DNA from 2 places in the Brucella tritici genome. Region 1 is predicted to be linked to the other one. Evidence: riboswitches for the same ligand, from Rfam matches in the RefSeq annotation. Region 1 holds a riboswitch; the other holds the start of a gene.

Region 1 (3,410 bases):
GGTTCGCGGTAAAGGTGGTTTGACTGGTGAATGGGGGCATGGCCCGATCCTCAACACGTGTGTAGAAATAGACGGGCAAACAGTGTCGGTTCCTCGCTTCGATTGCGGGTGCGGTCAAAGCGGTTGTGTCGACACGATCGGCGGTGCGCGCGGGATCGAAAAGCTGCACCAGCTTCTGAATAGTATCGACGCGAATAGCCATACGATCCTGCAGGAATGGCTGGAAGGCAGACCGGAGGCGAGGCGGACAATTTCGGCCTATCTCCAGTTGGTTGCCGATCCGCTTGCTGCCGTCGTCAACATAACCGGCGCATCAATCATACCGATTGGCGGTGGACTTGCTACCGCTTCCGAATTGATCTCAGCAGTCGATGAGGCGGTCATGGCTCGAATTCTGCGGAAGACAGACAAGCCGTTAGTTGTTCCCGGTATATTCGGCAGCGATGGCGGTTTGGTCGGGGCAGCAATATTGGGGCATCAGACGTGAGCGCACTACTTGAGGTCTGCGTGGATAGTGCCGATGGCTTGCGGTCGGCAATTGAAGGTGGTGCTGATCGGATTGAGCTCTGCTCTGCGCTCGAGCTAGGTGGCTTAACTCCTTCGCTGGGGTTGATGGAGCTTGCCTCGAAAGCACCAATCCCGGTTTACGCAATGATCAGACCGCGCGGGGGGAACTTCTGCTTTTCGGCAGAAGATGAAGCCATAATGCTGGCTGATATTCGCAACGCTAGAAATGCCGGTTTGGCCGGTGTCGTTGTCGGTGCATCGCTGAGCGACGGCTCTCTTGATGCAGTTATGCTGGAAAGACTGATTGCAGAGGCAAAGAGCCTTGGAGTAACGCTCCATCGCGCATTCGATCTTGTTCCCGATATGGAGATTGCGCTACAGCAAGCAATTGCGCTCGGCTTTGAACGTATTCTGACATCCGGACTGTCACAAACCGCCGAGGACGGGCTCGATAAACTGCAGCGGCTAGCTGAGATGGCTCGCGAGGGTATCAGCATTATGCCCGGCAGCGGCGTGAATGCGGAGAATGTGAGACGGATCATGGAGGCAACTGGCGCCGCAGAAGTTCATGCTTCATGCCGGGTCCCGGTCGAGGAGAAGGATCCTCGTGCTATCGCCTTCGGTTTTGCTGCTGAACAATCATTTCGGACATGCGCTCAACGTGTTAGAGCTTTGAAAGCTGCAATCGCGCGCGCTTAAAGGCCATTCAATCCAAATTCGCGGCGTCTGTGAGTGTAGTATTCGCATATTGATCGACGCCTGAAACGGAAATTTCTCATACACTTTAAGGTGACACTTAAACCCTATTGCCACTCCCAAAGAGTTTGAGTAGAAGTGTGTCACATCAAGAGTTGGGGAGACGCCCAACGCCAACCTGCCTCTCCGGGCAAGGTGGTACTCTCTGCAAGGAGAGGATGTGGCCAAACCGGCAAATATACGGATAAAGCCACTCGCGTCCTCACCAACATAAACTAGGGACCGCGACATGCCGATTAAAATTCCTGACGATCTGCCAGCAACCAGTGTTCTCCAGTCCGAGGGCGTCATGGTCATGCGTGAAGCAGATGCCGTTCGTCAGGATATTCGCCCGCTGAAGATCGGCCTTCTTAATCTGATGCCCAACAAGGTCACCACCGAGACGCAGATTGCGCGGCTTCTCGGAGCAACGCCGTTGCAGGTGGAATTGACCCTTGTTCGTATCACCAACCATGTGGCGCGCCACACGCCTGCCGATCACATGCTGTCCTTCTACCAGCCGTGGGAAGATGTGCAGGATCAACGCTTTGACGGTTTTGTCATCACTGGGGCTCCGGTCGAACGCCTTGAGTTCGAGGAAGTCACCTATTGGGACGAAATGCAACGCGTGTTCGACTGGACACAGACCCATGTGCATCGGACACTGAATATTTGCTGGGCTGCGCAAGCTGCAGTTCATCATTTCCACGGCATGGGCAAATACGAACTGCCGGGCAAGGCGTCGGGCGTCTATAGCCAACGCAACCTTGCGCCATCGTCTCCCTACCTTCGTGGCTTTTCGGATGACTTCAAAATCCCGGTTTCGCGCTGGACCGAAGTGCGCAAGAGCGACATTCCGTCCGACAGCGAGTTGAAGGTGTTGGTCGATAGCCTAGAGACGGGGCTTTGTCTGTTGGACGATCCGCGTCATCGCTCACTGCATATGTTCAATCACGTGGAGTATGACACGACGTCACTGGCGGACGAATATTTCCGTGACATTCAGGCCCAACCTGAAACAAAGGTTCCAGCGAATTATTTCCCTGGAGACGACGCTACACGTCAGCCGGAAAACCGCTGGCGCAGCCACGCACATCTTCTGTTTGGAAACTGGATCAACGAGATGTATCAATCGACGCCTTACGACCTGCAAAATATAGGGAAGCGTTAAGAGCACACAGCAAGGAAAGCGCGACCAGAATACATCCGATCCACGGCAGGGCTTGCAAGTGCCAGTGCCGTAAAGCAAGTCCGCCCGTGGCCGTGCCAAGCGCTACGCCTATGTGCATGGCAGATAGATTGATCCCAACACCGGCATCTGCCGTTGCGGGATCGGTCGTGATGAGAAAGCTCTGAACGACGGGTGATATCATCCAACTGATACAAGCCCAGATCATCAGTACCGCGCCGAAAATAGTGCTGGACCCTGTTGCAAACGGTATCGTTGCTAACGCCGTCAAATAGAGGAGCGGCGTCAGCACGATAGCCAGCCGAGGCGACAACTTGTCGACGAGCAAACCACCGAGATAACCGCCTGTCATTCCGGCCACGCCGAACGCCACCATCGCCCAGATGACTTTCTGTGAAGAGATGTGGACAGCCTCCAGAAGATAGGGTGACAGATAGGCGAACAATACGAAATGACCGCCGATCATCAGGATGGAAACCAATTGTGCTGATACCAGCCGGAAGGATTTCAGGTGCGGCATATAAGGTGGCAAGCCACGCAGGCTTCGCCCTGCACGGGGCAGGGAACGCAACGACAGGAGCAGCACCAAAGCTGCCGCCAGTGCCATGCACAGGAAGACTGCGCGCCAGCCCAGCCAATCGTTGAGGATCATTCCCGTGGGGACACCGGCCACCATCGATCCGCTTATGCCCATGAATATGACCCCGATGGCGCGTCCGCGCATTGCGGGACTAACCAGTTCTGTCGCCAGCATGGTTGCAATCAGGCAGACGACTGCACTTGCGGAAGCCATGCCGATGCGCGCGATAAACAGGACAGCATAATTGGGGCTAATGCTCGCGATGATATTGCTTGCGATGAAAACGCCCAAGGCGAAGACGAGGATGGCTTTCCGTTCGAAGCGCGTTGTGAGAACGAGTGCCATTGGAGCGGTAAGCGCAAAGGTAATCGAGAAGATTGATGTCAGTTGCCCAGCGGC
Region 2 (3,410 bases), on a different contig from region 1:
AAAATATAGCGACGAAACGAGAGATCAGGTTGGGTGGAAAGGATTACCGTTATGAACTGCCATCCCAGCAGCATAACAAGGTACGGAAACAGCACTTTACCGACCAGATTGCGGTTCTGCCAGAGAACCGCGAGGCTAAGCGCGGTGAGCAGCAGCGAAAGTACCTGTTGCATTACATTTCCCGCTTCCTGAGCGAGAAGAACATCGGGATTGCGCAGATCAATGAAAGGGGAGAGCGTGATCCAGTACAGACAAAAAATGCCAATGAACAGAATGTTTCTGTATGTTCTGCTCATATGCAATCCGTCGGGAAATAAGGTGAGAAACGCCTCAATTCAGTGTAGGTCGCAGGTCCGGCATGTCAAGCGAGAAGGCGGGAATATCGACCTCGAACAAGCTGCCGCCGTTGCCTTGCATCTGATAGCGCCCGACCATGACGCCTGACGTGGTGGTCAACGGGCAGCCCGATGAATATTGAAAAGAGTCGCCCGGTTCGAGAGTTGGCTGCTCGCCGACCACGCCAGGGCCGCGCACTTCCTCGACATACCCATTCGCATCGGTAATTTGCCAATAACGTGAGCGGAGCTGCACGGTTTCCGTGGAGTTGTTGGCAATCGTTATACGATAACCCCACACATAACGGTTTTCGTCGGGCTCGGACTGGTCTTCCAGATAGAAAGGTTCGACCGAAACTTCGATCCCTCGCGTTACCGCTCTATACATGTGCACCCGCCCTACATTCGCATCGGCCTCAGCATCCTGTAATCTGGCGAAGCCGGATCACAATGGTGCTCATTTATTCAACGGTTCGCCGGTTCTAGGGCGCCGTTTTTCACCCCACCTATCGCTAAAGTTGCGGGGGAGGTCAACAATTCGGAGCGGCAAATATGCGGCAATTGCCGAAATGTTCCGGCAATTGCATTGTTTGTGCTTCTGTTTGCAGCCTAAAAGCCACAGTATCGAGATATGGCAGCTCAGCGAGCGATCTTGAGGGCTGCTTCCACGTCTTCCACGAGATCATCGGTATCCTCAAGGCCTAGCGAGATTCGCAGGAGGCCGTCCGAAATGCCGAGTTCAGCTTTCGCCTCGTCGCTAAGGTTCTTGTGTGTCGTGGTTGCCGGGTGAGTAATAAGGCTTTTTGCGTCCCCCAGATTGTTGGAGATGCTGAAGACCTGCAATGCGTTCTGGAACTTGAACGCTGCCTCCTTGCCACCTTCCAACTCAAGAGCAATGAGGGTCGAACCGCCCGTCATCTGCTTGGCGATGATGTCGGCCTGCGGGTGATCGGCCCGTCCCGGATAGATCACGCGCTTCACGCCCGATTTGCCTGCGAGGAAGTCGGCAACCGCAGTAGCCGACAGCGTTTGCTGGCGTACACGCACTGCCAATGTTTCAAGGCCCTTCAGCATGATCCACGCATTGAACGGGCTAAGGCCCGGACCTGTATGACGGAAATAATCCTGCAAGGTGTTTTCAACCCATTCACGGTCGGAGAGAACTACGCCGCCAAGGCAGCGTCCCTGACCGTCAATGTGTTTTGTCGCAGAGTAAACAACGATATGCGCACCGAGCTCCAGTGGCTTCTGGAAAAGCGGTGTGGCGAAAACATTGTCAACGATCAGCTTGGCGCCCGCTTCATTGGCGACCTGCGCGACGGCAGCAATGTCGATGATTTCGAGCGTCGGATTGGATGGGCTTTCAAGGAACATGACCCTGGTGTTCGGGCGAACAGCCGCTTTCCAGTTTTCAATATCGGAGCCGTCGATGATCGAGATTTCGACGCCGTATTTAGGCAAGATCGTCTCAACGATGTAGCGACATGAGCCGAAAACGGCGCGAGCGGAAATCACGTGATCGCCGGCTTGCACTTGACACAGGATGGCGGCAGCAACCGCAGCCATGCCGGATGCGGTTGCACGGGCCTCTTCAGCACCTTCCAGCGCGCACATGCGCTTTTCGAACATGTCGGTGGTCGGGTTGGCATAACGCGAATAGATGAAACCCGGGTCCTCACCCTTGAAACGCGCTTCAGCGGCTTCGGCATTGGGATAAAGGAAGCCCTGCGTCAGAAACATCGCTTCGGACATTTCGGCAAATCCGGAACGCAGCGATCCAGCGTGCACGAGTTCGGTTGCAGGGCGAAACTTGCGGGTATTCTCAGTCGTCATTTTTCCAACCTGTCGAAAGCTGGTCGGCCGGGGCAGGGTAGTCGAGCCTCGGCGGCCAATAAAAAACCGGCCTTGCGAAAACGCAAAAGGCCGGTAACGAACCGCGGCCTTTTTTAGCGAATTCTTTAACGTGGCTGCAAGCCGGCCGGCCAAATCACCACGGAACAGTTTTTCATTATGCCTGTTGTGTAGAGCCGTCAATGCCGAAGCCGCCCCATTTTGGGAAAATCGCATCCCTCGCGCCGCATCAATGCTCGGATTCCTGCGGAAAACCCGGTTTCAAGCTGTTCCGAGGCTTGGCATTGACGTCGCCAGCGGTCAATGGTCTTTGTCAAGCAAGGCTTAGAGCATGTCTCCCGAAAGTGGGAACCAGTTTCGGAATAAAGGCATGCGTGAAAACAAGAGATTAAAGCATGTCGCTTGAATACGATATGCTTTAGGCTACGGAGTGTGGGGTTGATGATGCAGAAAGATGCTGGGATTCTGGCGGATGCGGATATTTCCGCGCTGTTCGAAAGCGGTTTGCTGGCGTCTCCACGCCCTCTTGATCCCGATCAGATACAACCGGCGAGTCTTGACCTCAGGCTCGGTGCGAAAGCTTATCGCGTTCGCGCCTCCTTCATGCCGGGACCGGGGACGCCGGTTATCGAAAAGCTGGAACGACTGAAGCTGCACGAGATAGACCTGACGGCAGGGGCTGTTCTGGAAACGGGCTGCGTCTATATTGTTCCGCTCCTCGAAGGACTGGCGTTGTCTCCAGACCTTTCCGCGTCGGCAAACCCGAAAAGTTCAACAGGCCGTCTGGATATATTCACCCGCGTCATCGTGGACGGAGCGCAGGAATTCGACAAGGTGCCTGCCGGATATAGTGGCCCGCTTTATCTGGAAGTCAGCCCACGCACATTCCCGATCGTCGTGCGCACGGGGTCTCGCCTGTCGCAGATACGTTTCCGTAAAGGGCGTGCCCAGCTTGATGAAGCTGAACTCGCCGCACTGCATAATGCCGAAACGCTGGTTGCTGCCGAGATGCCGAATATCTCCGGCGGCGGCATTGCTCTTTCGGTCGATCTTTCCGGCGGCCCTGACCGGCTGATCGGCTATCGCGGCAAGCACCACACGGCTGTGGTCGATGTGGACAAGCGCGCAGCGCACGACGTTCTCGATTTTTGGGAACCGATCTATGATCGCGGCGCGCGCGAGCTCGTACTTGATCCGGATGAATTCTATATCCTCGTTTCACGT

The links. A riboswitch is a leader RNA that binds a small molecule or an ion and turns the genes downstream of it on or off. The one in region 1 is predicted to bind S-adenosylmethionine.
Region 2: another riboswitch for S-adenosylmethionine. It lies ahead of F9K94_RS13155 (O-succinylhomoserine sulfhydrylase); the one in region 1 lies ahead of metA (homoserine O-acetyltransferase MetA).

The regions. Positions count from the first base shown of each region.
Region 1 is NZ_WBVY01000004.1:705,961-709,370, reverse strand. Features, by position in the region: gene F9K94_RS17900 (ROK family protein) at 1-487, shown strand, start outside; gene F9K94_RS17895 (copper homeostasis protein CutC) at 484-1,206, shown strand; SAM-I-IV-variant riboswitch at 1,344-1,453, shown strand; gene metA (homoserine O-acetyltransferase MetA) at 1,493-2,413, shown strand; gene F9K94_RS17885 (MFS transporter) at 2,358-3,410, opposite strand, start outside.
Region 2 is NZ_WBVY01000003.1:698,754-702,163, forward strand. Features, by position in the region: gene F9K94_RS13145 (O-antigen ligase family protein) at 1-296, opposite strand, end outside; gene apaG (Co2+/Mg2+ efflux protein ApaG) at 331-723, opposite strand; gene F9K94_RS13155 (O-succinylhomoserine sulfhydrylase) at 975-2,168, opposite strand; SAM riboswitch at 2,260-2,339, opposite strand; gene F9K94_RS13160 (2'-deoxycytidine 5'-triphosphate deaminase) at 2,628-3,410, shown strand, end outside.